3 regions of the Rhodovastum atsumiense genome follow, and region 2 is predicted to be linked to each of the others. Evidence: riboswitches for the same ligand, from Rfam matches in the RefSeq annotation. Region 2 holds a riboswitch; each other region holds the start of a gene.
The links. Region 2 has a riboswitch for cobalamin ahead of metE (5-methyltetrahydropteroyltriglutamate--homocysteine S-methyltransferase). Riboswitches for the same ligand answer to the same signal wherever they lie in the genome.

Region 1 (9,881 bases), 1.4 Mb from region 2:
GCCCGCGTTCGCCACCAGTTCAAGCGCGGGGGCCCGTTCAAGCCGGAAATGCTCCTGTGCCGTCCGCGGATCGACAGAGGCACCGCTCAGCTTTTCGCTCAGTTCGCTGCGGACGGTTTCGCGGGCCTCGGGGGCGAACAGGCTGCCCACGTAGCGCAGCAACAGATTGCCCCAGGTCTCGTTGGAAAGCAGGAATGTCCTGATGGCGTTCTGGTATTTTTCCTCGGCAGCGGCGGCCATTTCCATGCCGCGGGCCATGGTCGCCAACTGCTTCTGGAAGTCGTCGAGGGGGAAATCCGCAGCGGACGCCGCGACCACGTAGCGCTCTGCCTCGCTGCGTTCCTGGATGGCCAGAGCGCAAGGCTTGAGGAACGTCTGCTGGAGTTCCGCGGTGATTTCAGTCGCACGCGCAGAGGCGAACTCTAGCCAGTCTCGGTCACACTGGAGAAAACTCGGGGACGTCAGTACCTGGCGAGTCACGCCGGCCGCCTCTCATAAATGGTTGACGATAGTTATATATCGCAAAACCGCTGATGTTTTGCTTGTGTTCTACTGTTAGGCGATTCGAATGGCGTAGGTCAATTTTCTTTTTGGTTCGTTTATGAACAAGCGGCCACGCGTTTTCATTCCCGATCCCGCGCGCGCAGCGGCGTGACCCCGGGCCAACCTTGCAGGAGGGGGCGGATCAGGCGGCGGCTTCGAGACGGTGCACGCTGCCGGGGGGGACGGCGATGCTGAAGGCATCGGCATAGGGGATGCCGCGCCGGGCCGCGAGCAGGGCCCGGATGACCCCGGCATGGGTCACGGCCACCACGCAGGCGCCGGGATGGCGGCGTGCCATGTCGGCGGCAAAGGCCAGGGCACGGGTGGCGAGATCGGTGAAGGATTCACCGCCGGGCGGGGAGAGGGTGACGAAGCCGGCACACCAGCGGTCGAGCTCCGGGCGCGGCAGATCGTCCCAGCTTTGGCCTTCCCAGGCGCCGAAATCGAGTTCGTGCAGCCGCGGATCGATGCCGACCGGACCGCCCAGCCGGTCCGCGAGCCGGCGGCAACGTTGCGCGGGGCTGGCCTGGAGCACCCAGGGACCGGGCGGGAGGGCGGCGCGCACCGCTTCGGCATCGGCCGGGAAGCTGTCGGCCAGCGCGACCTCGGTGCGGCCGTAGCACAGGCCCTGCACGCCCGCGACCGCGGTATGGCGCACCAGGATAAGTTTCATGGGGCCAGTCTCATGCCTGCGCCAGCACGGCGAGCAGCATTCCGATCTCGCCCAGTTGCTGCAGGGCGCCCAGGCAATCCCCGGTGTAGCCGCCGAGGCGATGGCGGAACCACAGGAAGCACAGCCCCCAGATGCCGGCCACCACCACCAGTCCGGCCAGCCGGGCAGGGGGCGGCAGGAGCAGCAAGGGCATCAGGGCGGTGATGGCAACGCCGATCAGCCGCGCCCCGGGATGGCCCACGATCGGGCGGGCGCGGCTGGCGTCGGTGCGCGCATAGGGCAGCACCACCATCATCGCCACCGCGGCGCCGCGGCTGAGCGCATGCGCGGCGATGACCGCGGCGGGCAGCAGTGCCGGCGGCAAGGCGGCCATGGCCTGCCATTTCAGCCCGAGCAGCATCACCAGCCCGATCGCCCCGAAGGCGCCGATGCGGGAATCGCGCATGATCTCCAGCACGCGGTCCCGCGTCGTGCCGCCGCCGAAGCCGTCGCAGACATCGGCGAAGCCATCCTCGTGCAGCGCGCCGGTCAGCAGCAGCCCCGCGGCCAGGGCCAGGCCAACCGCCACGCCGGGCGGGAACAGCGTCGCCGACACCGCCCAGACGCCGGCGACCGCCGCCCCCACCGCCGCGCCGACCAGGGGCCAGTAGGCGCTGGCGCGGCGCTGGTCCTCGGGAACCAGCTCCGGCAGCGAGGGCAGCGGCACCCGGGTGAAGAACATCGCCGCCGCCCAGACGGCGCGCGCCTCGCGGACCAGCAGCGTCATGGCTGCGGCGCCACGCCCGTCCGTTCGCTGACCCCGGCGGCCTCGAAGGTCGCCATCTCCTCCAGGAAGCCGGCGGCGGCGCGCACCAGCGGCCAGGCCAGGGCCGCGCCGGTGCCTTCGCCCAGGCGCAGGCCCAGATCGAGCAGCGGGCGCCCACCGAGGGCCTCGACGGCGAGGCGATGCGGGCCGTCGCCCGAGACATGGGCGAACACGGCGTAGTCGAGCATGGCCGGCGCGAGCCGGGCGGCGACGAGGGCGGCCGAGGTGGCGATGATGCCGTCCACCAGCACCAGCATGCGCCGCGATGCTGCCGCCAGCATGGCGCCGGCCATCATGGCGATCTCGCAACCGCCGAAGGCGGCGAGCGCTTCCAGCGGGTCGCGCACGCCGGGGTGGCGGGCCTGCACCCGCGCCAGGATCTCGCGCTTGCGGGCGTGTCCGGCCGGGTCGTGCCCGGCGCCGATGCCGACGCAGTCGGCAAGCGGGATATCGAGCAGGGCGCTGGTGATCAGCGCGGCGGCCGAGGAATTCCCGATGCCCATCTCGCCCGGCAGGATGGCGTTGCAGCCCCGGGCGGCGAGGTCGGCCACCACCTGTCCGCCGCGGTCGAGGCAGAGCGCGACCTCGTCCGGCGTGAGCGCGGTCTCCTGCAGGGCGTTGCGGGTGCCATGGCGGACCTTGAGGTCGATCAGGTCGGGATGGGGCGGCAGGTCGACGGCGACGCCGGCGTCGATCACCTTCACCGGCAGGCCGGCGAGGCGGGCGAACACGTTGATGCCGGCGCCGCCCGCGAGGAAGTTGGCCACCATTTGCGGCGTCACTTCCGGCGGAAAAGGGCTGACGCCGTCGCGGGCGAAGCCGTGGTCGCCGGCGAAGACCAGCACCGCCGGCGCGGTCAGCACCGGCCGTGTGGTGCCCTGCATCAACCCGAGCCGCAGCGCGAGGTCTTCGAGCCGGCCCAATGAGCCGGGTGGCTTGGTCTTGGCGTCGATGCGGGCCTGCAGGGCGGTGGTGAGATCGTGGGCAAGCGGCGGGATCGCGGGGGCCTGCCAGGACGCGGGATGGCTCATGGAGGTGTCACTTCGGGGAAAAAGGGGATCCAAGGGCCTTTGGCCCTTGGTGGAGGTGCAGGAGGCAAAGCCTCCTGCCGGGGCCGGGGCAGCGCCCCGGGCGTTCAGATCCCAAGGTATCGCCGCACCGGATCAAGGTTGACGTGTGCGGCGACGTGTTCGGCCATGGCGGCGTAGAGCGCGCGGCGCTGTTCCGCCCAAGGAACGGCATGTGGTTTGTAGTCTGTGAACCCCGCGGCCGTGGCAAGGCGGGCGCGGGAGCGGGGGGATTCGAACCAGCCGTGCAGGTAGGTGCCCCAGACCCGCCCAGCCTGTGTCCCTTCCGGGCGTGGGGTTCCGTCGTTCCACACCTGGTGCAGGGGCGTGCAGGGCCCGGTGGCGATGGTTTCGCCCATGTGGATTTCGTAGGCGGACCAGCGGTCACCGTCGCATTCGGCTTCGGTCGCGCGCAGGGTCTTGGCGGCGTGGAAGGTGGTGGCCACCGGCAGCAGGCCGAGCCCGGCTTCGTCGCCGGCATCCCCGGCCACGCCCGTGGGATCGTGCAGCCATTCCCCCAGCATCTGGTAGCCGCCGCACAGCCCGACCACGAGCGTGCCGGCGGCGGCGGCGTCGCGGATCACCCGGTCCAGGCCGCGGGCGCGCAGCCAGCGCAGGTCGGCGATGGTGTTCTTCGAGCCCGGCAGCACGATGGCGCGGGCGCGGGCCAGCACGTCGGCGTCCTCGGTCCAGCGCACGCGCACGCCGGCATCGTCCCACCAGGGCTGGCAGTCGGTGAGGTTGGAAGCGTGCGGGGTGCGCACCCAGGCCAGGGTGTCGCCCTGTCCGCGATCCTGGTCGGCGGCGGAGAAGCCGTCCTCCTCCTCGGGCTGCAGGTCGCGGCGCAGCGGCACGGTGCCGAGCACGGGGAAGCCGGGCGCGTAGGGGGCGAGCCAGGATTGCGGGTCTGGAAAGAGCGACGCGTCGCCACGGAAGCGGTTGACGATGGCGCCGAGGCAGCGGGCGCGATCCGCCTCGTCCAGCAGGGCCCAGGTGCCGGCGAGCTGGGCGAAGATGCCGCCGCGGTCGATGTCGCCCACCAGCAGCCAGCGTCCGTCCAGGTGGCGGACCGGCCGCAGGTTGGCGATGTCGCGGGCCATCAGGTTCAGTTCCACCGGACTGCCGGCGCCTTCCATCACCAGCACGTCGCAGCGTGACCGCCAGGTTTCCAACGTGTCGGCGACGACCTGCCAGAGCCGCTCGGCGCGGCCGTAATAATCGCGGGCGGCGCAATGGCCCTCGGCGCGGCCGAGCACGATCACCTGCGATCCCATGCCGCCGGAAGGCTTGAGCAGCACCGGGTTCATCTCCACCGTCGGCAGCAGGCCGCAGGCCTCGGCCTGCACCGCCTGGGCGCGTGCCATCTCGCCGCCGTCGAGGGTGACCCAGGCGTTGTTGGACATGTTCTGCGCCTTGAATGGCGCGACGCGCACGCCTTCGCGGCGCAGCCAGGCGCACAGCGCCGCGGTCATCCAGCTTTTGCCGGCACCCGATCCGGTGCCGAGCACGCCAAGCGCCTTCATGGGACCTCTCTGACAGGGGGATCGTCGGGCATGCATGGCGTCCTGCAGGCGTGCCGGGTGGGCTGCACCGCGGCCGATCCGATACGGCGAGTGCCGCCTGCGGGTCTTTCTCCCGCCGCGTCCGGTTCATCCCGCCCGGGCGCACGCGCGCATTCTCGACGCCGGCCGGTTTCCTGGCTCGCAGGTCCTCGCCGGTGTCCGCCTTCTCACCCCGGTGGCGAGGCAATGGCTCGTTGGACCCGGCTCGCTGCCAACAGTTGCGGGAGCAGCCGCGCCCCGGACTGCCATTGCGGCCCGGGCGCGTTCCCGTTTCAGCCCTTGCGGGCACCGGCGCCTGCCCCAGGTGTTAGGCCCGATCGCCCCGGCACGCAACCGGTCCAACCGCGCGGCGATTGCGCGGGCGTATCGGCATGGCGCGAAGCGGCCCGGCAATCAGGACATTGGAATGTCCTGGTCAGGGAAGCTATGAGACAGGGTGAAGCAGGATTTCAACGGACGATGACCATGATGCTGCGGCGTGGTGTGGTGGCGGGCCTGATCGGCGGTGCGGCAGCGCTCGGGGCCGTGCCCCTGTTGACGAGCTCGCCGGCGCCAGCGCCGGCCCCGGCGGCCCCGCCGCCGCCTGCCCCGGTGCCGCAGCCGGTGGCGCTGACCACGCCGGTGCTGCAGCCGGCGGTGTTGCCGCCGACAGTACCGGCCCGTCCGGCCACGCTGCTGCCGCCCTGGCGCCGCTATGCCATCTCCCCCGCCGCCGCCGAGGGGAAACCGGTGATCAGCATCGTCATCGACGACCTCGGGGCGACGCGCCTGACGGAGCGCACGGTGGCGCTGCCGGGGCCGCTGACGCTGGCCTGGTTCCCGTTCGCGCCGCGCCTGCCCGAGCAGGTGGCCGCCGCCGCCGCCCGGGGCCACGAGGCGCTGCTGCACATGCCGATGCAGTCCTTCTCCAACAGCACCAGCCAGACCGGGCCCGATCCGCTGCGCATCGACCTGCGCCCGGAAGTGAACCTGGCGCGGCTGCGCACGGCGATCGCGGCGGTGCCGGAGGCGGTGGGGCTGAACAACCACATGGGCAGCGTGGCGACGCGCGACCCCGCCCTGATGTCACTGGTGGCGGCCGAGACCCACCGGCAGGGCATGCTGTTCCTTGACAGCGTGGTGATCCCGCACAGCCAGGGCCTGCCCTGCGCGCTGCAGGCCGGCGTGCCGGCCGCGGGCAACGACATCTTCCTCGACCCGGTGAAGGGCACCTATTCGGTGATGGAGCAGCTCGCGCGGGTGGAGCACATCGCGCGGCATCGCGGCTACGCCATCGCCATCGGCCATCCGCATCCGAAGACCCTGGACGGGCTGGCGGCCTGGCTGCCCGGCGTGGCCGCCAAGGGGTTCGTGCTGTGGCCGGTCTCGGCGTCCGTGGCGTTCCGCAACCGGATCGACCTCTCGACCCTGGGCTCCGCCTGACCCCCCTGCGCCGCGGCCCCCGACGCGGCCGCGGCGGCCCCTGGCTGGCGAGCCCGATCAAATCAAAGACCAGCATCGAAGCAGCAACGGGAAGTAGCACCGCGAACGGAACACCTGTGCTCCGCTCACGAGGAATATGTGCGTTTTGTCACGTGAATCGTGATGCGAAAACAGGAACCAATCCTGCTTACCCCAGCTACTTTCTGCCAAAACCGCGGCACTAGCGAAAATTCCGCGCGGCCGCCTTGCGGGCAGCCACGGACTGGCCCGGTGCCGATCATGGCGCTGAAACCCTATAAGTTGACCTTCGAGTTTGACCGTTTCTCTCTGCTGGCCCGCCGAGCTGCCGTCTCGCCCTCCGGTCCAGGATCAGAAAGGCTTCATGTGCGCATGCGCTGGACCAGGATCGTTGCCGCTGTGAGCCTGCCGGCTCTGCTGCTTGCCGGATGCAAGGACGATAAAAAGCAGGAGACGTTGCAGCCGGCCTTCGACATGACCGGCTATGCCCGGCAGCTCGTCGAGCAGAACCTGCGTGCCCTTTCGGACTCGCCGCCCGCCGTCAGGATCCGCGGCGTGCAGGTGTATCCGCAGGCCATGCCACGGCAGATCGCCGTCTGCGGCCAGGTCGACCTTGCGCGCGGCAATGGCGGCATGTTCACGCTGTTCGTCTCCGTGGTGTCCTACGAGGACGGATCCGGCGCGAAACCCCCCGGCTTCCAGGTGGACCAGACCGTTGCCGAGACGGTCGAGGCAGCAAACCGGGTGTGGGCCAAGATGATCACCTACTGCTACGAGAACGGCGGGCCGCCGCCGCCTCCACCACCCACCGCCGCGAGCGCACCCCAGCCCCCGGCGACGGCCGCGACCGAACCTGCGGCCACGCCGCCGGCGGCGTCGGCCGCCACCCCGGCGGACAGCGGCCATGCCCAGCCCCCGCCCCGCCGCGAGCGCACGGCCACGAAGGACCCGGCAACGGCCAGCCCGCGGGAAGCCCCGCCCCCTCCGCCGCCCCCCCGGGAGGTGCCGCACCCGCCGGCCGTCACGCCGGCGCGCGAACCAACCCCGCCCAAGGTCACGGCTGACACACCGGCCAGGGCGCCGGCCTCCGGCAGCGTGGTGCTGCGGCAGCCCGGAAACCTGCGCGCAGGCCCGAGCGGCGGCGGCGAGGTCATCCGCGTCGTGCCCAGGGACACGACCTTGCGGGTCTTCGGGGAAGCGCCCGGCGGCTGGTATCAGGTCGGCGACGCCGCGCCGTGGGGGTGGATCCACAGCAGCATGGTGCAACGGCAATAGATCGCGGCCGGCACGTTGCCCTTCCATGTTCAAGGGCGATGCAGACGGCCCTAGAGGATACCCCGGCCGCCGCGGCGGGCCGCAGGAGCCCGCGGGCACGCCCCTTTCCGGCATGCTGCTCGGCTACGGCGCCACGGTGCTGATCCTGATTGGGGCCGCGCTGGCCTGACATGCCGAGGGCCGAACCACCACAAGGCTGGTGGACCTGACCGTGCTGTGGGCGGCCACCATCCTGGCCTTCCTCGGCGGGGTGCGGCGCGGCCTTGCCTTCCGCACGGTGAACCCGCCCCCTGCCGGCGCGGTCGCGGCGGCGTTGGGGCTGTTCGCGCGGGTCTTGCTGGCCCTGCTGGGCGAACTGGTTCTGCTGTGGACCCGGGCCTGAACGGGACAAGCGGCCGGGCCCCATGCCGAAACGGCATGGGGCCCAAGCCGCGTCAGAAGGTGATGGTGCTGCGCAGTCCGAAGATGGCGGCGTCGCCGATGCGCTTGGTGGGATCGAGCGGATCGGGCACGCCGCCGGCCGGGCGGAACACGTACTGGAAGTCCGGCTGCACGATCAGCCATGGCGTGACCTGCGCCTGGTAGGTCAGTTCCAGCACCGTCTCGCTGTTGCGGATCGGATAGGACGCATCGGTGAAATACGTCACGTCGCGATCGTAGCGGCGGGCCTTGGCACCGATATGGGCATAGCCGATGCCCAACCCGATCGTGTCGTCCTCGCGGGCGGGGATCGCCCCCTTCCAGGTGACGCCCACGTTCATGAAGAAGTTCACCGGATTGCGGTCATTGGTGGTGCCGGTGATGCGGCCGAACACGCCGATGCCCTGGTCCTTGGTGCCGGGCTTGCGCCAGACCATCTGGTCGGCCACGGCATAGAGGCTCCAGTTGTTGGTGCGGCCCAGCGCCACCCCGCTGCTCGACGGATCGGCGAGCAGCAGGCCGTCATTGGCATAGCGCTGGTCGGAGAACTGGTTGGAGTTGTACCAGCCACCGACCTTGTAGGTGCCGGGAAGCCCGGTCGCGTCCTCGCCGCCGTTGATGCTGTACTGCACCTCGCCGATGACGAAGACGCCGCGGTTCAGGGTGAACGAGGTGCCGGAGGGGTTGCGCACCTGCGGATCCGGATTCTCCCCGACCGGGGCGGGGTCGCCGCTGTAGACGCCGAGCAGGACAGCGAGATCCTCGCGCGGCTTCACCTTCAGCCGCACGCCGGGGGTGGCCAGCGGATAGGCCGGGCCGCCGGAGGGCAGGTCTACCGCCGCCAGGGTCGGCCAGCCGAACGATGCATTGATGAACAGCCCGCCATACTGGGAAACCTGGAATTCCTGGTCGGCCGCCTGCTGGCCGACGCGCACCGAGACGCGGTCGTCGAACAGCGCCTGCTCGTACCACAGCTCGAACAGCCGGGTGGCGCGGGTGGCCTCGATGCCGCTGACGGTGTTGATGTTGCCGATGTTGTTGGAACTCAGGCCACGGCCGTGGATCTGGTAGGCGCTGGCGTTGAAGGTGCCGCCGGGCAGGCCGAACGCCTTCCCGGTATCGACCTGCACCCCCATCAGCGTGGCGCCCTCGTAGACCGCGCCCTGGCGGAAGCCGCCGCTGACATTGCCGAGCACCTCGCTGGTCTCCTGCAGGGTCAGGGTGACGCCGGCATCCTCCAGCCGGGAGCGGAGCCCGCCGAGATCACCGAGCATGTGCTCGCGTTCCCAGAAGCCTTTTTCCGGCTCGGCCCCGGTCTGCGGGCCGGCACCGAGCGGCTGCTGCTCACGGGTTTCGGGGGCGGCCGGAAGTGGTGTCTGCGCCAGCGCCGGCAGCGCGGCGACGCTCGCAAGCAGCAAGGCGAGGAGGGACCGGGACACCGCAGGCGATGATGCCAGGACGGCCGGACGGAATGATGAATGCGGATGCATCGTGGATCTACGCTTCTTTCGACGTTCGCGGGAGGTACGGAGGGGCACGAGGGGCATCACCACACCCAGAACAGCAGAACCCAGGCGAAGGCCGAGAAGCCGGCGGCAAGCGCAACACAGCCCGTGGTCGCGGCCCGGTGGATCCGATTGGCGACGGGCCAGGTGCCGCCGACCCGCCAGGCCAGCCAGCTCGACCAGGCCAGCGCGCCGGCCAGCAGCAAGGCACGGATGACAGCGAGGCCCGGGACGCTCACGCCCTCGGCATGCAGCAGGGTGATGGTGGTGGCACTGAGGCCAAGGAAGACGCCGCAGCCGGCCATCGGGATCAGCGTCTGGGCGAGATGATGGAAACGGCCCCAGGACCAGGGACCGGCGAGGCGCACGCCCGCGGCCAGCAGGGCGGCAAGCGACAGGCCCCAGGCCAGCGCGGTGGCGCCGACATAGGCCAGCAGCATGGCGCCATCGAGCAGCGACAGCACGTCGTTCTGCGCGGGATAGTCAGTCAGCAGCCACCACGGCGCCGAGCGCTCCAGCGGCCAGAGCACGCCGGCCTCGACCAGCCAGTCGGCGGCGAATTGCTTGGCGGCGATGAACCAGGGGCTGGAC
Region 2 (9,881 bases):
CATCTGCTGGCGGCGGCGCGTGACGGCGACGTGCGGCTCGACCACGGCACGACCCTGGACTGGGATGCGCTGCGCGCGCGGGTGCAGGCCGTGGGCATGCGTCATTCCAACGTCCTGGCCATCGCCCCCACCGCCACCATCGCCAATATCGTCGGCGTCTCGCCCTCGATCGAGCCCGCCTTCAGCCAGCTTCATGTGAAGGCCAACATGTCCGGCGACTTCACCGTGGTGAACGCCCGTCTCGTCCGCGACCTCAAGGCGCGCGGGCTGTGGGACGCGGCGATGATCGCCGACCTCAAGCGGCATGACGGCATGGTGGGGGCGATCGACCGCATCCCGGAGGATCTGCGGGCGCTCTATGCCACCGCCTTCGAGATCGCGCCGGACTGGCTGGTCCGCGCCGCGGCGCGGCGGCAGAAATGGATCGACCAGGCGCAATCGCTGAACCTCTACATGGCGCGGCCATCCGGCCGGCAGCTCGACGCGCTGTACCGGCTCGCCTGGCGGATGGGGCTCAAGACCACCTACTACCTGCGCGCCCGTGCCGCCACGCAGGTGGAGAAATCGACGCTGGCCGGCACCGATGGCCGGCTCAACGCCGTGCCCGCCTGCAGCATCGCCGATGCGGCCTGCGAGGTATGCCAATGAACGCGCCCGCCCACGATGCCACCGGGCTTGGCGAGATCGACCGCTCCGGCGGCCGGGTGCGGGTGGACGAGAAGCGCCTGCTCAACGCCCGCGCCGACGTCAACCAGCTCCTGCCCATGAAGTATCGATGGGCCTGGGAGAAATACCTCGCCGCCTGCAACAACCACTGGATGCCGACCGAGGTCTCCATGCAGGCCGACATCGCCCTGTGGAAGTCGCGTGACGGCCTGACCGCGGAAGAACGGCGCATGGTGCGGCGGAACCTGGGGTTCTTCGCCGCCTCGGAGAGCCTGGTGGCGAACAACATCGTGCTCGCCGTCTACCGCCAGCTTGCCAATCCGGAATGCCGGCAATACCTGCTGCGCCAGGCCTTCGAGGAAGCGGTGCACACCCATTGCTTCCAGTACATCGTCGAGAGCCTCGGCCTCGACGGCGGCGAGCTGTTCAACATGTACCGGGAAGTGCCCTCGATCACCGACAAGGCGGCCTGGGCGCTGCGGCACACCCGCGCCCTGTCCGATCCCGCCTTCCGGACCGGGACGCCGGCGGCCGACCAGGATTTCCTGCGCGATCTCGTGGCCTTCTACGTGGTGTTCGAGGGCATGTGGTTCTACACCGGCTTCGCGCAGATCCTCTCGCTCGGCCGGCGCAACAGGATGGTGGGCATCGCCGGGCAGTACCAGTACATCCTGCGCGACGAGAGCATCCATCTCAATTTCGGCATCGACGTCATCAACCAGATCCGGCACGAGAACCCGCATCTCTGGACCAGGGCGTTCCAGGACGAGGTGCGGGGCATGCTGGCGGAGGCGGCGGCGCTGGAGGCGGCCTATGGGCGGGACACCATGCCCCATGGCCTGCTCGGGCTCAATGCGGAGCTATGCGCCCAGTACATGCATTTCATCGCCAATCGCCGCTGCGCCCAGCTCGGCCTTGCCCCGGTCTTCGCCGAGGCCGCCAATCCCTTCCCCTGGATGAGCGAGACCATGGACCTGATGAAGGAGAAGAACTTCTTCGAGACCCGCGTGACCGAATACCAGAACGGCGGCGCGCTCGCCTGGGATTGATGCGGGCAAGGACGCGCTGGCCGTTTCCGGCCAGCGCGCCCCGCGCCTATGTCGCCGCGCGCAGCGTCCGGGCCGCCGCGACCAGGTTGGCCAGCGCCGCCCGCACTTCCGTCCAGCCGCGCGTCTTCAGCCCGCAATCGGGATTGACCCACAGCCGGTCAGGCGGAATCGCCGCCGTGGCGTGCTGGAGCAGCGTCGCCATCTCCTCGGGCGACGGCACCCGGGGGCTGTGGATGTCCCACACCCCCGGCCCGATCTCGTTCGGGTAGGCGAAATCGGCGAACACGCGCAGCAGCTCCATGTCGCTGCGCGTGGTCTCGATCGAGATCACGTCGGCATCCATCGCCGCGATGGCGTCGATGATGTCGTTGAACTCGCTGTAGCACATGTGGGTGTGGATCTGCGTCTCGTCGCGCACGCCGCCGGCAGCCAGGCGGAAGCAGGCGATCGCCCAGCGCAGATACGCCGCCCGCTCTGCGCGGCGCAACGGCAGGCCCTCGCGGAACGCCGGCTCGTCGATCTGGATGACCGGGATGCCGGCCGTCTCCAGGTCGAGCACCTCGTCGCGCAGCGCCAGCGCGATCTGCCGGCACACCGTCTCGCGCGGCAGGTCGTCGCGGACGAAGGACCATTGCAGCATCGTCACCGGCCCGGTGAGCATGCCCTTCATCGGCCGCCGCGTCAGCGACTGCGCGTAGGCCGACCAGCGCAGCGTCATCGGGCGCGGCCGCGACACATCCCCCCACAGGATCGGCGGGGCCACGCAGCGGCTGCCATAGGACTGCACCCAGCCATGCTGCGTGAAGGCATAGCCGTCGAGCTGCTCGGCGAAGTACTTCACCATGTCGTTGCGCTCGAACTCGCCATGCACCAGCACGTCGAGGCCGGTGTCCTCCTGCCAGCGCACCGCCTCGGCGATCCAGCCTTCCACCCGCCGCTCATAGGCATCGGCGGTGAGTTCGCCGCGGCCGAGCGCGGCTCGCGCCCGCCGCACCTCCGCCGTCTGCGGGAAGGAGCCGATGGTGGTCGTCGGGAAGGGCGGCAGGCCGAGCCGGTGGCGTTGCGCCGCCTGGCGCTGCGGGAAGGGGCTGGCGCGCGTCTCCATCTCCGGCACCGCCGCGGCGAGCCGCTCCCGCACCTCCGCCCGATGGGCGGCCGTGCTGGCGCGGCGGGCACGGACAGCGGCATCGCTGGCCGCGAGCTGCGCCGCGATCGCCGCGTCGCCTTCGTCGAGGCCACGCGCCAGCGCGGCGACTTCGTCGAGCTTCTGTTCGGCGAAGGCAAGCCAGCCCTTCACCTCGGGATCGAGGCGGGTTTCCTGGCGCAGGTCGAGCGGCACGTGCAGCAGGCTGCAGGAAGGCGCCACCATCAGCCGCCTCGTGCCGCGCCGGTCCGCGACCCGTCGCAGCAGGCCGAGCGTGGCGCGCAGGTCGTTGCGCCACACGTTGCGCCCGTCCACCACGCCGAGCGAGAGCCAGCGTTCGGCCGGCAGGGCCGCGAGCGCCGCGTCGAGATCCGTCGCGCCGCGCACGAGGTCGAGATGCAGCGCCGCGACCGGCAGCGCCGCGGCGGTGGCGAGGGTGTCGCCGAGCGGGCCGAAATAGCTGGCGAGCAGGATTTCCGGCGCCGGCCCCTGGTGCAGCACGGCGTAGGCATGTCCGAGCGCGGCCTTCGCCCGCTGCGGCAGGTCGAGCGCCAGCACCGGTTCGTCGATCTGCACCCAGGCGACGTTCGCCTCGGCCAGTTCGCGCAGGATCCGCGCATAGACCGGCAGCACCCCGTCCAGCAGGTCGAGCGGATCGCTGCCGTCGGTGGTCTTGCCGAGCATCAGGAAGCTCACCGGCCCGAGCAGCACCGGGCGCGTGCGCAACGGCAAGGACGCCGCCTCGCGGAACTGCGCGAGCGGCCGGTTTTCGGTCAGGGCGAAGCGCTGCCCGCCGTGCAGGCGCGGCACCAGGTAGTGGTAGTTGGTGTCGAACCACTTGGTCATTTCCAGCGCCGGCAGGCCCTGCGCGCCGCGGGCGAGCGCGAAATACGTGGCCGGCGACACCGGCCCGTCCGACCAGCCATAGCCGGGCGGGATCGCGCCCAGCATGCAGGCGGTGTCGAGCACATGGTCGTAGAAGGAGAATTCGCCGGAAGGCACATGGCTGATGCCGTGGCCGCCCTGCAGCTTCCAGTGGCGTGCGCGCAGGTCGCGGCCGATCGCGGCGAGGCCGGGCGCGTCCAGTTCGCCTGCCCAGTGGCGTTCCAGCGCGGCCTTCAGCTCGCGGCGGTGGCCGATCCGGGGGAAGCCGAGATTGCTCGCGATGGTCATGCCTGCCTCCATGCCGGGAAGCTGGCCGGGGACACGGGGAGATGGCACGCAGGCGCGCGGGTCTGGCGCCACGCGGCGCCGGAGGCGGTGGACAATGGTCTTCTCCTGCCTCCGGTGCACCCCGCCCGGCGGCATGGTTGGTGCCGCGATGGCAGGTCTCCTGGCTCGCGACGGTCGGGGGCATTCCCCGGTGCCACCGGCCCCGTCTTCCCGAGCCCTTCCGGGCTCAGTGACCCGCCCCGCTGCCGGGGCGGACGGGCCAGCGCTACGCCGCTGACAGTTGCGGGGGCAGCCGCCGACTTGCCCCCGGACCAACGGTCCGGCCGGGGCGCACGGCGTTCCCTTTTCACCCGCTCGCGCGGGACCATCGCATCTCCCTGATATCCCCGACGGGAAGGATGGGCAAGTCAGGCGCTTGCCGCCCCGGCCCCGGCGGCCGTAGAAGCGGACCGCAGCCGAGGACGCAGCTTATGCCCCGCGAGCGTGGCACGCATCATGTGCAGCCTCACGGTTCGGCGTACCCGGGCGTCGAGGCGGTGACGCTGGCGTCCGACCGGGCCTTCCCGCGCCACGCCCATGACCAGTTCGGCCTCGGCGTGCTGAGCACCGGCGCGCAGCGCTCCTGGAGCGGCATCGGCCCGGTCGAGGCCGGTCCCGGCGACATCATCACCGTCAATCCCGGCGAGATGCACGACGGCGTGCCAATGGACGCACGGGGGCGGCACTGGCGGATGCTGTACTTCGATCCGCCGGTGCTCGCCCGCGCCCTGCACGACGAAATCCTCCATCCCGTCGAGATCACTCGGCCGGTGCTGCGCGACACGCGACTGGCCGGGCGGTTCGCGCGCCTGTTCGCGGCGATCACCGCGCCGGCGCCGGATCGCCTCGCCGTCGAGGAAGAAATGCTGCGGACCCTGGCGCTGCTGCTGCGGCGGCACGGTGCGCGCCGTCCGCCACGCCGCGAGCCGCCGCCCTGCATCCGCCTGGCCCTGCGCCGGCTGGATGCTGCACCGGACCAGCCGGCATCGCTGGCGGAGCTGGCCGCGCTTGCCGGCGTGAGCCGCTTCCAGTTGCTGCGCGGCTTCGTGCGGGACGTTGGCATCACACCCTACGCCTATCTGCTGCAGCGTCGCGTCGGGCTGGCGCGGCAGTTGCTGAAGACCGGGTTGGCCCCCGCGGAGGCCGCTGCCGCTGCCGGCTTTGCCGACCAGAGCCATATGACCCGCGCCTTCGTGCGCCAGTTCGGCGTGACTCCGGCACGCTATCGGGCCGCCGTGATGCGGTAAGCACGCGTAGGGCGGATAAGCGCAGCGCAATCCGCCATCGCAACGCTCCGCGAGGTGGCTGGCTTGCGTTGGCGGACCTGCGTCCGCCCTACACCCCCACCTGCAATCCTGTTCAAGACGCCATTGCCTCGCGGCGCCAGCCTGGACGCGACAGCGGCAAGGAACCGGCCATGCACGATACCTACGTCCATCGCTACGACGCGTCCGAAAGCACCCGCCTGCGGGATCAGGCCGGCACGCTGGAAGACCTGCTGCACGGCGATACCTGCTTTCCCGCCGGCAGCGAGGTGCTGGAAGCCGGGTGCGGGGTCGGCGCGCAGACCGTGGCCCTCGCGCGCCGCAGCCCGGACGCACGCATCACCTGCGTCGACATCGCGGCGTCATCCCTGCGCGAAGCCGAAGCGCGCGCCCTCGCGGCCGGGCTGGACGGGGTGCGCTTCCACCGGGCCGACCTGTGCGCGCTGCCCTTCGCCGAGGCCAGCTTCGACCACGCCTTCGTCTGCTTCGTCCTCGAGCACCTGCCCCGGCCGGACCTGGCGCTCGCGGAGTTGCGGCGCGTGCTGCGGCCGGGCGGCAGCCTCACGGTGATCGAGGGCGATCACGAATCCGCCCTGTTCCATCCTGACGATGACGCGGCGCGGGCGGCGATCCGCTGCCTGATGGACCTGCAGCGCGCGACCGGCGGCGATGCCTGCATCGGCCGGCGGCTGTACCCATTGCTGCGCGAAGCCGACCTGCGGGATGTCTCGGTTTCCCCGCGTCTGGTCTACGTGGATGCCAGTCGGCCGGCCCTGGTGGAGGGCTTCATCCGGCGGACCTTCATCGCCATGATCGCAGGTGTGAAGACGGCAGCGATCATGGCGGGACTCACCGACGCGCCGACCTTCGACGCGGGCATCCGGGCGTTGCACCGCACCACCGCCACCGATGGCGTGTTCTGCTATACGTTCTTCAAGGCGGTGGGCCGCAGGACGTGACGCGCGGCAGTTATCGTGACTGCCGCCCGTACAACGCGCTTTCCAGGGCGTCGATGCGGCGCTGCAACTGCTCGTTGGCGCGGGTGACTTCGCTGAGCCGGGCCTCCAGGCGATAGGTGTCCGCATCCCGCCCGGCGGGGGCAGCATCCGTGGCCGGGGCGGCCCAGGCATAGGCGGCCGTGCTGCCCGACGCGACGGCGACCTCGCGGTCACGCCCGTAGCCGCTGTTGCGCGTTGCGTAGCCGGTGCTGCCACAGCCCGGCAACGCGTAGGGGTTGGCCACGTGCTGCATGTTGACGAAGCGTGCCATCTCCTCAGGGCTGCGCAGCATCAGCGCCTGCTGGAAAAAGCCCGTCATGCTGCGGCAGAACAGGTTGCCGCGCCGCGCCATGTCCTGCGACTGGACATTGGCCAGTTCGGAGAGATACGCATCGCGCTGCTCTTCGCCGGCCCCGCCATAGAGGCGCTCGAAATGCGCCGCGATCTGCTGGTAGGCGCCCATCAGCACCGGCTGGGAGCGCTGGACGAAGGCATTGTAGTCGTCCTGCTGCCCGCAGGTGAGGGCAGCAACCATCAACTGGCTCTGCAACGCCCGCACCTCGAACGCGGTCTTCTCGGCGGCCTGCAGGCATTGCTCGGCGGCCTGTCCGGGCAGGGCACTGCCCGCCGCCAGGACGAGAACGGCGAAGCCGGGGAGCAGTCTGGCACGCATGGCTGCCGTCTCCTTCCATGGAACGGAGCGCGCAAGCCTCCGGGCCGCTACGGGAATCCGGAGCCGCGCTGGCCGTCACTGGGCTGATCCATGGGAAGTACATTACAGGATGCATGGAAATGCTGCCATTGAAAGTTGGTCACGAAGTAGTGCGTCCAGGCGGTTGTATTTTCAGCATTTGATAAACTGGTGATTCCGTATCATCATTATATTAGAATTATATGCAAAAAGCTCTTTGGTTGAAGGATGAATATTGAAATCAATCCTGCCATCATCGATGGTGCATGCATCATGAAAGCCATGCGAAGGTGTTGGCGCCGCTGGCCTGACCGGAAAGCGGGATGAGGTCGTTCGCCATATGCGTTCCCGCCTGGGTGCCGTCGGTGATCCATGGCTGCACTCCGGTGGCCGCCTCGTAGCCGGTGAACAACGCCCGCCCGTGCCCGACCGGCAAGAACGTGCCGAAATCGATGATGACGTCGCCCAGGGCATGCGTGCCCGCGGTCGTGCCATCGGTGACCCAGGGAACGCTGGGATGCTCGCCATTATTGGCCACGAACAGCGCGCGGCCCGTCCCGAGAGCCGTGATGGCGGAGTTGTAGACGCCGCCGGGGCCGGGTTGCGTATCCTTCAGCAATCTGGTGCCGGTTGCCGTTCCATCGGTGAGCCAGAATTCGCGGCCATGCACGCCGTCATCGGCGGTGAACAGCACGCGCCCTTGCCCCAGTTGCACGAGGCCCGAGGGAGTGCTGCCGGCCCCTCCGGGGTTGATGTCCTTCAGCAGGCGGGTTCCTGCCGCAGTGCCGTCGGTGATCCAGAGTTCGGCGCCATGCCGGCCGTCATCCGCGCGGAAGACTGCCTTGCCGCAGCCGAGGAAACAGAAGCCCTCGGGACTGGAAGATCCAGGGTTGCTCGGATTGATGTCACGTACCAGATGGGTGCCGTGCGCGGTGCCGTCCGAACCCCATAGTTCGCGCCCGTGCGTGCCGTCCGTCGCGGCGAACAGCACGTGGTCACGGTCCAGCCGGAAGAATCCGTCCGGATCGCTTGCAGCAGCTCCTCCGTTGATGTCCTTGAGAAGTCGCGTGCCGCGGCCGGTGCCGTCGGTGACCCACAGCTCGCGGCCATGCGTGCCGTCCTTGGCGCCGAACAGCACCTTCCCGTGGCCAATTGCGACGAAGCCGGAGGGCGTGCCGCTTCCGGCCCCCGGGTTGAGGTCCTTCAGCAGGGTGGTGCCTCGCCCGGTGCCATCGGTCACCCAGAGCTCGCGGCCGTGCGTGCCGTCATCGGCATTGAACAACACGCGCCCGTCCCGGAGAGCGAAAAATGCCCCGGGGCTGCTGCCGCCCGGTCCATCCCCCATGTAAAGGGGAATGCGCGGGCCGGGCCAGATATCCTTGAGCAGGTGCGTCCCGGCGCTGGTGCCGTCGGTGATCCAGGGCTCGATGCCATGCAGGCCGTCTTCCGCCAGGAAGAGCGCATGCCCGTCGAACGGGAAAAACCCTCTGGGGGCCTGCAGCCGGGGCGGGTTGGGGATGTTGGCATCCTGCAGAAGATGCGTGCCGGCGCTGGTGCCGTCGGAAACCCACGGCTCCTCACCATGAACCGTGTCGTAGGCGTAAAAGAGCAGCTTCCGTCCCTTTCCCAGTCCCAGCACGTTCGAATCGTGTCGAGGTGCGCGGTCGCTCATGGCTTGTCCTCCGCTGGTGCCCCTGCATAGCCGATGCGTCGAGCGAGTGCGTTGGTATGCCATTCACATGCGCGCGCGCCGGTCGTGTCGCGGGACAGGCGGGCCGGAACGGCATAAGCTGTCCGCCATGATGATCGCCGTGCACAGCTACACCATCTATCACTCGCCCAATGCCTATCTCGGCACGGTGCTGCTACGGCGCGCCCTGGCGGGGGTGACGGGCGCCGTGCTCGTGCGTCACCCGATTTTCGTTCCGCGCAGTCGGGGCGTGCTGGTTGCGGAGATGCTCGGCGGCCGGGAGAACCGCAATGCCGGCTCCTACAACCGCGAGGACTGCCGCCGCTGGGCGGATCGCCACGCCATCCCGTTCCACTATCCGCCGCCGGAGCTGTTCGCCGAACGTGCGGCGCGCTGGCTGCGATTCCCGTTCCAGCGCGAGGAATTGCCGGCCCGCGCCTATTACGCCACGCCACCGGACCGGCGCGAGGCGATCGACGCGGCGCTGTTCGCGGCGGCCTGGGTGGAGGGGCTCGACGTGAACGAGCCCGAGACCATTCGCCGGGCCGCATGTCAGGCCGGGCTGGACGGCGACGCCCTGCTGGCCGCGGCGGCGGAGGACACCGCGGGGGAGGAAGCCAGCGCGGCGCTGCGCGACTTCGACGCCCATGCCTGTCCCGGCGTGCCGACCGTGCTGGTGGCGGGCGAGCGCTTCTTCGGCAAGGACCGCGTCGATTGGGTCATCGAGGCGGTGCAACGGCACGCACGTGACGCTGCGGAAAGTTAACGAACCCGGACGGGGTTTGGCCCGGCCCTCTGCCGCAGCAGGAAGTCGAGCAGGATCGATGTCGCATCGGGTGTGGTGGCCCTGGGGCCGGCCAGGAATGCCGGATAGGCGAAGCTGCTGCCGGGCCAGCCATGCCCGGCGCCGTCGATGATCCAGGCTTCGGTGTCGCCGTCCCGGCAGGCTCGGCCGATCGTGCGCCGAATGCCCGCGCCTGCCGCGTGGTCGAGGCCCTGGCATTGGTTCCGCGCCGCCCAGAAGCCCAGCGTGTCCCATGTCGGCAGGATGCGCCTGTCCTGCGTGTCGATGCCGCGCATCGGCACGATCGGGTCGGCGCTGCCCTGGATCAGCAGGAACGGCACCCCCGTACCCGGGACGCATCCCGTCGCGGCCGGCACGGGAA
Region 3 (9,881 bases), 1.8 Mb from region 2:
ACGACCGCCCCCCGGACCCAATAGGGTGCCTCCATCGTCACGCTCCTGGAAGCCGGTGCAAACCCGGCACGGTCGCGCCACTGTAATCGCCGCTCCCTGTCAGGAGCGGTCGAGAGTCAGACCCAGCCGTGACACATCGCTGCATTGGGACGCGCCATCCCGAGGAGCCCATGATGTCCGACACCACCTTCCTCCCTGATTTCGCGCCGGCCCCGATCCCGCTTCGGGACATCCTGCCATGGGCGCTGTTCGGCATCGTGTTGCTGCTCGCGCTGTATTTCATCGGCGCCGAGGAAGGCGCCACCTCGTTGATATCCGGCATGTACGTGCACGAATTCGTGCATGATGGGCGGCACCTGCTCGGCTTCCCCTGCCACTGAGCCGGCTGTCGACATCATGGTCAGGAATTTGCTCGTCCGCGGGATGCTGGTCGGCATCCTCGCGGGATTGCTTGCCTTCGGCTTCCTGAAGGTCTTCGGCGAGCCCCAGGTCGATCGGGCCATCGCCTTCGAGGCCCGCATGGAGCAGGCCAAGGCCGCCACCGAGGCGGCCGGGGGATCACCGGCGGCGGAAGAAGAACCCGAACTGGTCAGCCGGCCGGTCCAGGCCGGCATCGGGCTGTTCACCGGCGTCGTCGTGTTCGGCGCCGCCATTGGCGGCCTGTTCGCGCTGGTCTTCGCCTCGGCTTCCGGGCGACTGGCCGCCACCGGGCCACGCGCCACTGCCGCGATCCTCGCCGCCATCGGCTTTGTCACGGTCTATCTGGCTCCCTTCGTCAAGTACCCAGCCAACCCGCCCGCGGTCGGCGAACCCGAAACCATCCAGATCCGCACCGCGCTCTATTTTGCGATGATCCTGATTTCAGTGGTGGCGATGCTGGGGGCGGTGCTGCTGCGCCGGCGGCTGGTTGGCCGCCATGGCGCCTGGAATGCATCGCTGTTTGCCGGGCTGGCGTATCTGCTCGTCATCGTCGTTGCCAACTTCGCCCTGCCGACCGTGAACGAGGTGCCCGAGCAATTCCCGGCCGACCTGCTGTGGCAATTCCGGATCGCCTCCGTCGGCGCCCAGGTGATCCTGTGGACCACGCTGGGACTGGCCTTCGGTCCCCTGGCGGAGCACGCCATGCGACGGCAAGCGACGGCACGGCACGTGCTGGCGGCCTCGTAACCCGAATACCGTCGTTCCGCCGCATCAGCCCCACCACGATCGCGGCCGTGCAGGGTCTCGGGGGCGCAGGATGGACATGCCGGTCGGACGATCCAGGGAGCTCTGCTGTGTCCTGTCGCTTTGGATCCTGCTGTGCATTGCCGCGGCGTTCCCTGCCCGGGCCCACCGGCAGGGAAGCTCCGCGCCGGCACCGGAGGATGCGATTTCGATCCCCACCGTCACGCATGGCGAAATGCTCGTGCTGGCCGCTTACCGGAGGGCGATCCTGGCCCTGGCGCAACAGCAGTTTCCCACCGACCGGGTGATGCGGCGGCTGCAGGGCTTCATCAACATCCAGTTCAGCGCATGCCTGTGGGGCCTCGCGCCGGGCAGCCTGACCGACGAGGACAGCCCCTTCAACGAATGCGCCCATGCCTATCTGGCCGCGACCCGGGCGTTGCTCCTGCATCTGCTGGACATGCCCGGTGATCGCACGGCCGTGCAGGCCGTCGTCGCGGAAATCGAAGACGCCATGCAGGCCCGGCAGGCCTCGCTGATGCTGTGCCGCTACAGCGGCGAAGCGTTCAACACCTCCGACGTGATTTATCCGGACTGGAGAGGCCTGCTCCCCTGCACGCCCGGCCTGATTGTCCTGGCGGTCCTGGCACTGGCCGTCCTCCGTTCGGCTTCCGCAAGACCATGCCGCTTTGATCGCCAATGAAACTGACCGGAAACTTACGAATGCCTTTTCCTGCTGCTGCCTGCCCCCATGCGCTGCGATCCTGCCTGCCGCGCGGCACCCTCGCCCTGTTACTCGCGAGTGCCGCGACGCTGCCGGCGCAGGCCGCCGACGCGGAGGCCGGCTTCTGGGAACGCGAGCACATGCTCGGTGATCCCGGCGGGCTGCGCTCCCGGCTGGAGGATGCCGGCGTCACCCTGACCCTGCAGGAGACCAGCGAGGTGCTCGGCAATGTCAGCGGCGGCTTCCGCCAGGGCGCGGTCTACGAGGGCGCCACGCTGATGGGGGTGCAGGTCGATACCGGGAAGGCGTTCGGCCTGCCCGGCGGCACCTTCAACGCCAGCGCCTACCAGATCCACGGCCGTGGCCTGAGTTCCAACAACATCGGCAACATCAACACCGTCAGCGGCATCGAGGCCACCCGCGCCACCCGGTTGTTCGAGCTGTGGTACGAGCAGGCGCTGTTCGACGACCGCGTCTCGGTGCGCGTCGGCCAGCAGGCGGCCGACCAGGAATTCCAGGTTTCCCAGTATGGCGGGCTGTTCATCAATGCATCGTTCGGCTGGCCGACCCTGGCGGCGGTAGACCTGCCCTCCGGCGGCCCGGCCTATCCGCTGGCCACCCCCGGCGTGCGGCTGAAGGTGAAGCCGCGCGAGGATCTCGCTGTCCTGCTCGGCGTCTACAGCGGCGACCCCGCCCCGGTCGGGGAGAATCCGGATCCGCAGGTGCGCAACCCCTCCGGCACCTCGTTCACCCTGAACCGCGGCGTCTTCGTCATCGGCGAGGTGCAGTACAGCATCAACGGCGGCGAGGACGCGACCGGGCTTCCCGGCACCTACAAGGTCGGTGGCTGGTACAACTCCAACCAGTTCTCCGACCAGCGCTATGCCAATGACGGCCTGCTGCTCGCCGATCCGTCGAGCAGCGGGGTGGCGCTGGGCCGCACCAACAACTGGAGCCTCTATGCCGTGGCCGACCAGATGGTCTGGCGCAAGCCCGGCACCAAGGACCAGGGCATCGGCGTGTTCGGCCGCATCACCGGCACCACCAATGACCGCAATCCGGTGAACTTCTTCATGAACGTGGGCGTCACCTGGAAGGGGGCGATCCCCGCCCGCGAGAACGACACGATCGGGTTGGGCATCGGCTATGCCCATATCGGTGCCAAGGCCCGCCGCTACGATCGCGACGTGACGTATTTCACCGATGCGTCCTATCCGATCCGCAACAGCGAGACGGTGCTGGAACTGACCTACCAGGCGCAGGTCACGCCATGGCTGATCGTGCAGCCGGACTTCCAGTACGTGTTCCGCCCGGCCGGCGGCGTGCCCGATCCGCTCGATCCCACCAAGCGCATCGGCGACGCCGCCATCTTCGGGCTGCGCAGCACCATCACCTTCTGACGCAGGCACGTAGCACGTAGAGCGGATTTCATCCGCCACACGCTTGCTCACTTGACAAAGTGCCCTGTCGAAAGCTACGGGTTTCGTGTCGTGGTTCTTCTGTTTCCATCTGCCGGAAGCAGAAGCTAAGAGGGAATCCGGTGCGTCTGCCGACCATGCCGGAGCTGCCCCCGCAACTGTGAGCGGCGAGCCATCATCCGATTTGCGTCACTGGTGCCGGAACGGCATCGGGAAGGCCAGGACGGAGGCGACGACCCGCAAGCCAGGAGACCTGCCACGGCCGTCGAACGTCCTCGGGCGGGGTGTCCCGGTGGTGCGACTGCGTTGGAACGGGCCTGACGGTTCCGGTTTTCGCAGACGCTCCCTCTCCACCCCGTCTCCGTGACGATCCGGCGTGACCGACACTGGTTCGGACCGGTGGGAGCCAAAGGCGGCGCCCAACGGCCTGCCCTCCGCCGTGCCGGGTGCGGTGCGGCGCATTGGCGCGGAGGCCATCGATGCGGATCCTGCTGATCCATCCCAATTACCATTCCGGCGGTGCCGAGATCGCCGGCAAGTGGTCGCCCGCCTGGGCCGCCTATCTGGCGGGCTACCTGAAGGCGGCCGGCTACGCCGACATCCGCTTCATCGACGCGATGAACGACGACATCTCCGATGAAGCCCTGCGGGACATGCTCGCCGCCGAGACGCCCGACATCGTCGGCACCGCCGCCATCACCCCGGCGATCTACACCGCCGAACGGGTGCTGAAGATCGCCAAGGAGGTGCATCCGAACGTCATCACGGTGCTCGGTGGCATCCACCCGACCTTCATGTACCAGCCGGTGCTGATGGAAGCGCCCTGGATCGACGCGATCATCCGCGGCGAGGGCGAGGCGGTGCTGCTGAACCTGGTGCGCGCGGTCGACCAGGGACGCTGGCCGACCGAACGCGGCCAGGTCAACGGCATCGCCTACCGCGAGGACGCCCAGGTGATCGCCACCCCGGCCGAACCGCCGATCCGCGATGTCGACACCATCGTCCCGGACTGGAGCATCCTGGACTGGAAGAAATACATCTACATCCCGCTCGGCGTGCCGGTGGCGACGCCGAACCTCGCGCGCGGCTGCCCCTTCACCTGCAGCTTCTGCAGCCAGTGGAAGTTCTGGCGCGACTACCGCGTGCGCGACCCGAAAAAGGTGGTGGACGAGATCGAGACGCTGGTGCGCGACCATGGCGTCGGCTTCTTCATCCTCGCCGACGAAGAGCCCACCATCAACAAGAAGAAGTTCGTCGAGTTCTGCCAGGAACTGATCGACCGCGGCCTGCCCGACAAGATCCAGTGGGGCATCAACACGCGTGTCACCGACGTGCTGCGCGATGAGGCCGACCTGCCATTTTACCGCAAGGCCGGATTGGTGCATATCTCGCTTGGCACCGAGGCGGCGGCACAGCTCAAGCTCGACCTGTTCAACAAGGAAACCACTGTCGCCGACAACAAGAAGGCGATCACGCTGCTGCGCCAGAACGGCATCGTCACCGAGGCGCAGTTCATCGTCGGGCTGGAGAACGAGACGGCGGAAACGCTGGAAGAAACCTACCAGATGGTCATGGACTGGAATCCGGACATGGCCAACTGGTCGATGTTCACCCCCTGGCCGTTCTCCGACCTGTTCCGCGAGCTTGGCGACAAGGTCGAGGTGTTCGACTTCGAGAAATACAACTTTGTCACCCCGATCATGAAGCCGGCGGCGATGGAGCGCGGCGAGCTGCTCGACCGGGTGATGCACAACTACCGCCGCTTCTACATGCACAAGTCGCTGTTCTCCTATCCGTGGCAGCGCGACCCGTACCGGCGGAAATATCTGCTCGGCTGCCTGAAGGCCTATCTGAAGAGCGCGTTCGAACGGAAATTCTACGACCTCGGCCGGTTCGGCTACTGGGGCCCGCAGTCGAAGAAGAAGGTGGACTTCCATTTCGACGATCGCCGCGACGTCGCCGGGGCCACCGTGACCGCATCGGCGGCAGCCTGGAAAAACGCGCCCCGGCGCAAGCAGGAAGCCGCCACCACCGCGGCGGCGGCAGCGCAGATCCGTGCCTGCGGTGGCGGCGACCAGCAAATGGCGGAGTGAGGCGATGGCTGCTTTGGAAACAAGAAAGGCCAGGGCTCTGCCCTGGACCCGGCAGGGGCCACAAGGCCCCTGCACCCCAAAAGCGCTGCGCGGCACAGAAAGATCGGGTTCCAAGGGCGAAGCCCTTGGTGGAGGTCCAGGGGGCAAAGCCCCCTGGTGGGGCCCGGGGCAACGCCCCGCGAAAGGTGCAACATGAACGCGATGCTTCCATGGCCCGAGGATGATTGCCGGCAGCAGCACCGCCCGATCTGGACCTCGTTCCGCTTCCCGTGTCCGGGCAATCCGCCCGATTCCTGGTTCCGCGCCTGGCGTGCGCTGGCACGCGTGATCCTGTACCTGTCGCGCTGATGCCCCCTGCCCCCGATTCCTCGCACCCGCAACCGGATCCTTCATGACCGACCAGCTCGCCCCGATCGTGTTCACCCCGCGCACCGTCTCCCTGCCGCGACGCGCCCGCGCCCTGATGATCCAGGGCACCAGCTCCGATGTCGGCAAGAGCATGCTGGTGGCCGGGCTGTGCCGCGCCTACACGCGGCGCGGCCTGGTGGTGCGTCCGTTCAAAGCGCAGAACATGAGCAACAACGCCGCCGTGGTGCGTGATGCCGACGCCCCGGCCGAGGCGCGCGGCGAGATCGGCCGGGCGCAGGCGCTGCAGGCGCGGGCCTGCCGGGTGCCGGCCTCGATTCACATGAATCCGGTGCTGCTCAAGCCGCAGACCAATATCGGCTCGCAGGTGGTGCTGCGTGGCCGGGTGCTCGGCAACTGCCCGGCCCGCATCTATCACCAGATGCGGCACGGGCTGATGCCGGCGGTGGTGGACAGCTACGAGCGCCTCGCCGCCGAGGCCGACCTGGTACTGGTGGAGGGCGCGGGCAGCGGGGCGGAGCTCTATCTGCGCAATTCCGACATCACCAACATGCACCTGGCCGAGACGCTCGATTTGCCGGTGGTGGTGCTGGGCGACCTCGATCGCGGCGGCACCATGGCGGCGATCGTGGGCACGCATGCCCTGCTCTCCTCCACCGACCGCGCCCGCGTGGCGGGTTATCTGGTCAACAAGTTCCGTGGTGATTTCTCGCTGTTCGAGCCGGCCTGCGAGATCATTTCCGAGCGCACCGGCTGGCCGTTCCTGGGCGTGCTGCGCTGGTTCGAGCAGGCGGACCGACTGCCGGCCGAGGATTCGCTGGCGCTGGAACGCCCGGCCACGGGCGGCGCGGGCGGGCTGAAGGTGGCGGTGCCGCATCTCTCGCGCATCGCCAATTTCGACGATCTCGACCCGCTCGGCGCCGAGCCGGGGGTCTCGGTGCGCTGGGTGCATCCGGGCCATCCGATCCCGCGCGACAGCGACGTGATCGTGCTGCCCGGCTCCAAGGCGACGCGCAGCGACCTCGATGTGCTGCGACGCGAGGGCTGGGACCTGGATATCCTCGCGCATGTACGCGGCGGCGGCCGCGTGGTCGGGCTGTGTGCCGGATTCCAGATGCTCGGCCGCGTGGTGCGCGACCCCACCGGTATCGAGGGCCCGCCCGGCGAGACGCCGGGGCTTGGCCTGCTCGACATCGAGACCGAGATCGGCGGCGAGAAGCGCCTGATCGAGATCGACATGCTCGACCATGCCAGCGGCGAGCGCGTCACCGGCTACGAGATGCACATGGGCCGCACCACCGGCCCCGGTCTCGCACGTCCCTGGCTGCTGCTCGATGACGGCAGCGGCGCGCCGCCGCGTCCGGAAGGGGCGGTGTCGCGCTGTGGCCGCGTCACCGGTGCCTATGTGCACGGGCTGTTCGGCGCCGACGGCTTCCGCGCGCGCTGGCTCGATCGGGTCGGCGCGCAAGCGGCGGCGCTGGATTTCGAGGCGCGCACCGAAGCCGCGATCGAGGCACTGGCCGATCATGTCGAGGCCAATCTCGATCTGGATGCGCTGCTGGCGCTGGCCCGATGAGCGCCGCGGCCCTGGCGGACACTCCCACCGCCTGGACAGTGCCAGAGATCCCGCCGCTGGCGCGGCACCTGGCACCGGCGCTGCAGCAACGCATCGACGACAAGACCAAGCCGCGCGGCGCCTTCGGCCGGCTGGAGGAACTGGCGCTGCGGCTGGGGCTGATGCAGGCCACGCTGCAGCCGCGGCTGGTGGCGCCGACGGTGGTAATCTTCGCCGGCGACCACGGGCTGGCGGCCGAAGGCGTGTCGCCCTTCCCCCAGGAAGTCTCGGCGCAGGTGGCGCGCGCCATCCTGGCCGGCCATGCCGGCAGCGCGGTGATGGCGCGGCAGGCGGGGCTGGCGCTGAAGCTGGTGGATGCGGGGCTGGCGGTGGACCTGCCGCCGCATCCCGACCTGATCGTGATGAAGGTGCGCGCGGGCAGCCGCAATGCACTGCATGAACCGGCCCTGACCCCGGCCGAGGTGACGCTGTGCCTGCAACGCGGCGCCACCGTCGTCGATGCGCTGGCGGCACAGGGCTGCAACGCCCTGCTGCCCGGCGAGAAAGGCATCGGCAATTCCTCGGCCGCGGCGCTGATCTACGCGGCGCTGCTGGAACGCCCGCTGCATGAATGCGTCGGCATCGGCGCCGGCAGCGCGGGATCAGCGCTGGCCCGCAAACAGGACGTGCTGGCGCAGGTCTGGCGGCGCCACCATGCCGCGCGCACGCCGCTGGCGGCGCTCTCGGCCTTCGGCGGCTGCGAGATCGCGATGATGACCGGGGCGATGCTGCAGGCGGCGTCGCGGCGGATGCTGGTAATGGTGGACGGGGTCATCGCCACCGCGGCGATGCTGGCAGCGACGCGGCTGGCGCCGGCCGTACGCGACTACGCCGTGTTCGCGCATCTCTCGGGCGATGGGCCGCACCGGCATGCGGTGGCGGCGCTGGGCGGGCGGCCGTTGCTGGACCTGGGGTTGCGGCTGGGCGAAGCGAGCGGGGCGGCGCTGGCCTGGCCGCTGGTGCGCGCCTCCGTCGCCATGCTGGATGAGATGGCGAGCTTCGACGAAGCCGGCGTGAGCGGGCGCGAGGTGGTGCTGCCATGCAGCGGCTGACCACCGAGGTGCGGGCGGTCCTGGCGGCGGCGGTATTCTTCAGCCGCCTGCCGGTGCCGCGCCGGCCGTTGCTGGACGCCGCCGACCTGCGCCGCGCCGCCTGTTACTGGCCCCTGATCGGGCTGGTGGTCGGCGCGGCGATGGGGACGTGCTGGGCGGCGGCGCGGCCCTGGCTGGCCGCGCCGGTGGCGGCGGGGCTCGCAGTGGCGGTCGGCGTGCTGCTGACCGGCGCGCTGCAGGAAGACGGCTTCGCCGATGTCTGCGACGGCTTCGGCGGCGGCGCCACGCGCGAGCGCGTGTTGGCGATCATGCAGGATTCCTGTGTCGGCAGCTACGGGATGGCAGGGCTGGTGGTGATGGTGGGGTTGCGCTGGCAGGCGATGGCGGCGCTGCCGGGGGCGATCCTGCCAGCCACCGTACTGGCCGCGCAGGCCGCCAGCCGCGCCTGGGCGGTGGCGCTGATGGCGGTGCTGCCCTACGCCCGCGGCGAGGGCAGCCGGGCGCGGCCGGTGGTGGGGCGGAAGAGCGCGCCGCGCCTGGCCCTGGCCGCGGCCACGGGGCTGGCGCCATTCCTGCTTGGCGTGCCGCTGCCGGCACTCGGGGCGGCTGCCCTGGTCTGGCTGGGCTGCGTGCTGTGGTTCGGCGGGCGGATCGGTGGCTACACGGGCGATTGCGTGGGGGCGACGCAGCAGGTGACGGAGCTGGCGATCCTGCTGGCAGTGCTGGCGACCGCCTGAGCGGCCGCCTGTCCCGGTTCACTATAAAAAAGGGGAAATCTCTCATGGCGGAAGAAGCAACGGCGCGGGGGACGCGGGTGGTGACCCGCCGCGGCGATGGTGGGGAAACCTCGGTCGGCGGCGGCGCACGGGTGCCGAAGGACGCCGCCCGCGTCGAAGCCTGCGGCGCGATCGACGAGCTGGGCACGATCCTCGGCATGCTGCGCGCCGGCGCGACGGAGGACGCGGAGGTCGCGGCGATGCTGCGGCGTGTGCAGGTCGACCTGTTCCATGTCTGCGCCGACCTGCACGGCGTGGCCGGGCAGGATGCCGCGCTGGCGGTGACGGAGGCGCCGTTGCTGCGCATCGAGCAGGAGCTGGCGGCGATGGACGCGGCGATGCCGCGACTGGCCAATTTCATCCTGGCGGGCGGCACGCAGGCGGCGGCACTGGCGCATTTCGCCCGCGCCGTGGCAAGGCGGGCGGAACGGCGAGTGGTGTCGCTGGCGCACGCCGAGCCGGTCAATCCCGAAATCCTGCGCTACCTCAACCGGCTGTCCGATTTCCTGTTCGTCCTGGCACGGCGGCTGAACGACAACGGGAACGGCGACGACCTTTGGGCGCCACGCGGCATCCGCTGAATCGGCCTCGGTCCCGCGGCGTTGAGCCCGTCGCGGGACCCGTCGGCAACCGGTCGACCACGACCGAATATTCACCCGAATTCGGGATCATG

Region 1: another riboswitch for cobalamin. It lies ahead of NBY65_RS10160 (cobyric acid synthase); the one in region 2 lies ahead of metE (5-methyltetrahydropteroyltriglutamate--homocysteine S-methyltransferase).
Region 3: another riboswitch for cobalamin. It lies ahead of bchE (magnesium-protoporphyrin IX monomethyl ester anaerobic oxidative cyclase); the one in region 2 lies ahead of metE (5-methyltetrahydropteroyltriglutamate--homocysteine S-methyltransferase).

What each region holds. Positions count from the first base shown of each region.
Region 1 is NZ_OW485601.1:2,226,177-2,236,057, forward strand. It holds gene NBY65_RS10140 (hypothetical protein) at 1-480, opposite strand, end outside; gene cobC (alpha-ribazole phosphatase family protein) at 686-1,216, opposite strand; gene NBY65_RS10150 (adenosylcobinamide-GDP ribazoletransferase) at 1,227-1,982, opposite strand; gene cobT (nicotinate-nucleotide--dimethylbenzimidazole phosphoribosyltransferase) at 1,979-3,052, opposite strand; gene NBY65_RS10160 (cobyric acid synthase) at 3,157-4,611, opposite strand; cobalamin riboswitch at 4,758-4,958, opposite strand; gene NBY65_RS10165 (divergent polysaccharide deacetylase family protein) at 5,110-6,072, shown strand; gene NBY65_RS10170 (SH3 domain-containing protein) at 6,490-7,365, shown strand; gene NBY65_RS10175 (hypothetical protein) at 7,391-7,534, shown strand; gene NBY65_RS10180 (hypothetical protein) at 7,565-7,747, shown strand; gene NBY65_RS10185 (carbohydrate porin) at 7,800-9,224, opposite strand; gene NBY65_RS10190 (4Fe-4S binding protein) at 9,332-9,881, opposite strand, start outside.
Region 2 is NZ_OW485601.1:3,646,551-3,656,431, forward strand. It holds gene NBY65_RS16560 (ribonucleoside-diphosphate reductase subunit alpha) at 1-648, shown strand, start outside; gene NBY65_RS16565 (ribonucleotide-diphosphate reductase subunit beta) at 645-1,715, shown strand; gene metE (5-methyltetrahydropteroyltriglutamate--homocysteine S-methyltransferase) at 1,762-4,032, opposite strand; cobalamin riboswitch at 4,166-4,416, opposite strand; gene NBY65_RS16575 (AraC family transcriptional regulator) at 4,503-5,318, shown strand; gene NBY65_RS16580 (methyltransferase domain-containing protein) at 5,489-6,295, shown strand; gene NBY65_RS16585 (hypothetical protein) at 6,306-7,007, opposite strand; gene NBY65_RS16590 (ELWxxDGT repeat protein) at 7,297-8,697, opposite strand; gene NBY65_RS16595 (DsbA family protein) at 8,825-9,481, shown strand; gene NBY65_RS16600 (alpha/beta hydrolase family esterase) at 9,478-9,881, opposite strand, start outside.
Region 3 is NZ_OW485601.1:5,400,650-5,410,530, reverse strand. It holds gene NBY65_RS24370 (CbtB domain-containing protein) at 171-380, shown strand; gene NBY65_RS24365 (CbtA family protein) at 397-1,167, shown strand; gene NBY65_RS24360 (hypothetical protein) at 1,238-1,867, shown strand; gene NBY65_RS24355 (carbohydrate porin) at 1,888-3,288, shown strand; cobalamin riboswitch at 3,363-3,581, shown strand; gene bchE (magnesium-protoporphyrin IX monomethyl ester anaerobic oxidative cyclase) at 3,786-5,399, shown strand; gene NBY65_RS24345 (hypothetical protein) at 5,592-5,747, shown strand; gene NBY65_RS24340 (cobyric acid synthase) at 5,863-7,341, shown strand; gene cobT (nicotinate-nucleotide--dimethylbenzimidazole phosphoribosyltransferase) at 7,338-8,432, shown strand; gene NBY65_RS24330 (adenosylcobinamide-GDP ribazoletransferase) at 8,420-9,169, shown strand; gene NBY65_RS24325 (cob(I)yrinic acid a,c-diamide adenosyltransferase) at 9,214-9,789, shown strand.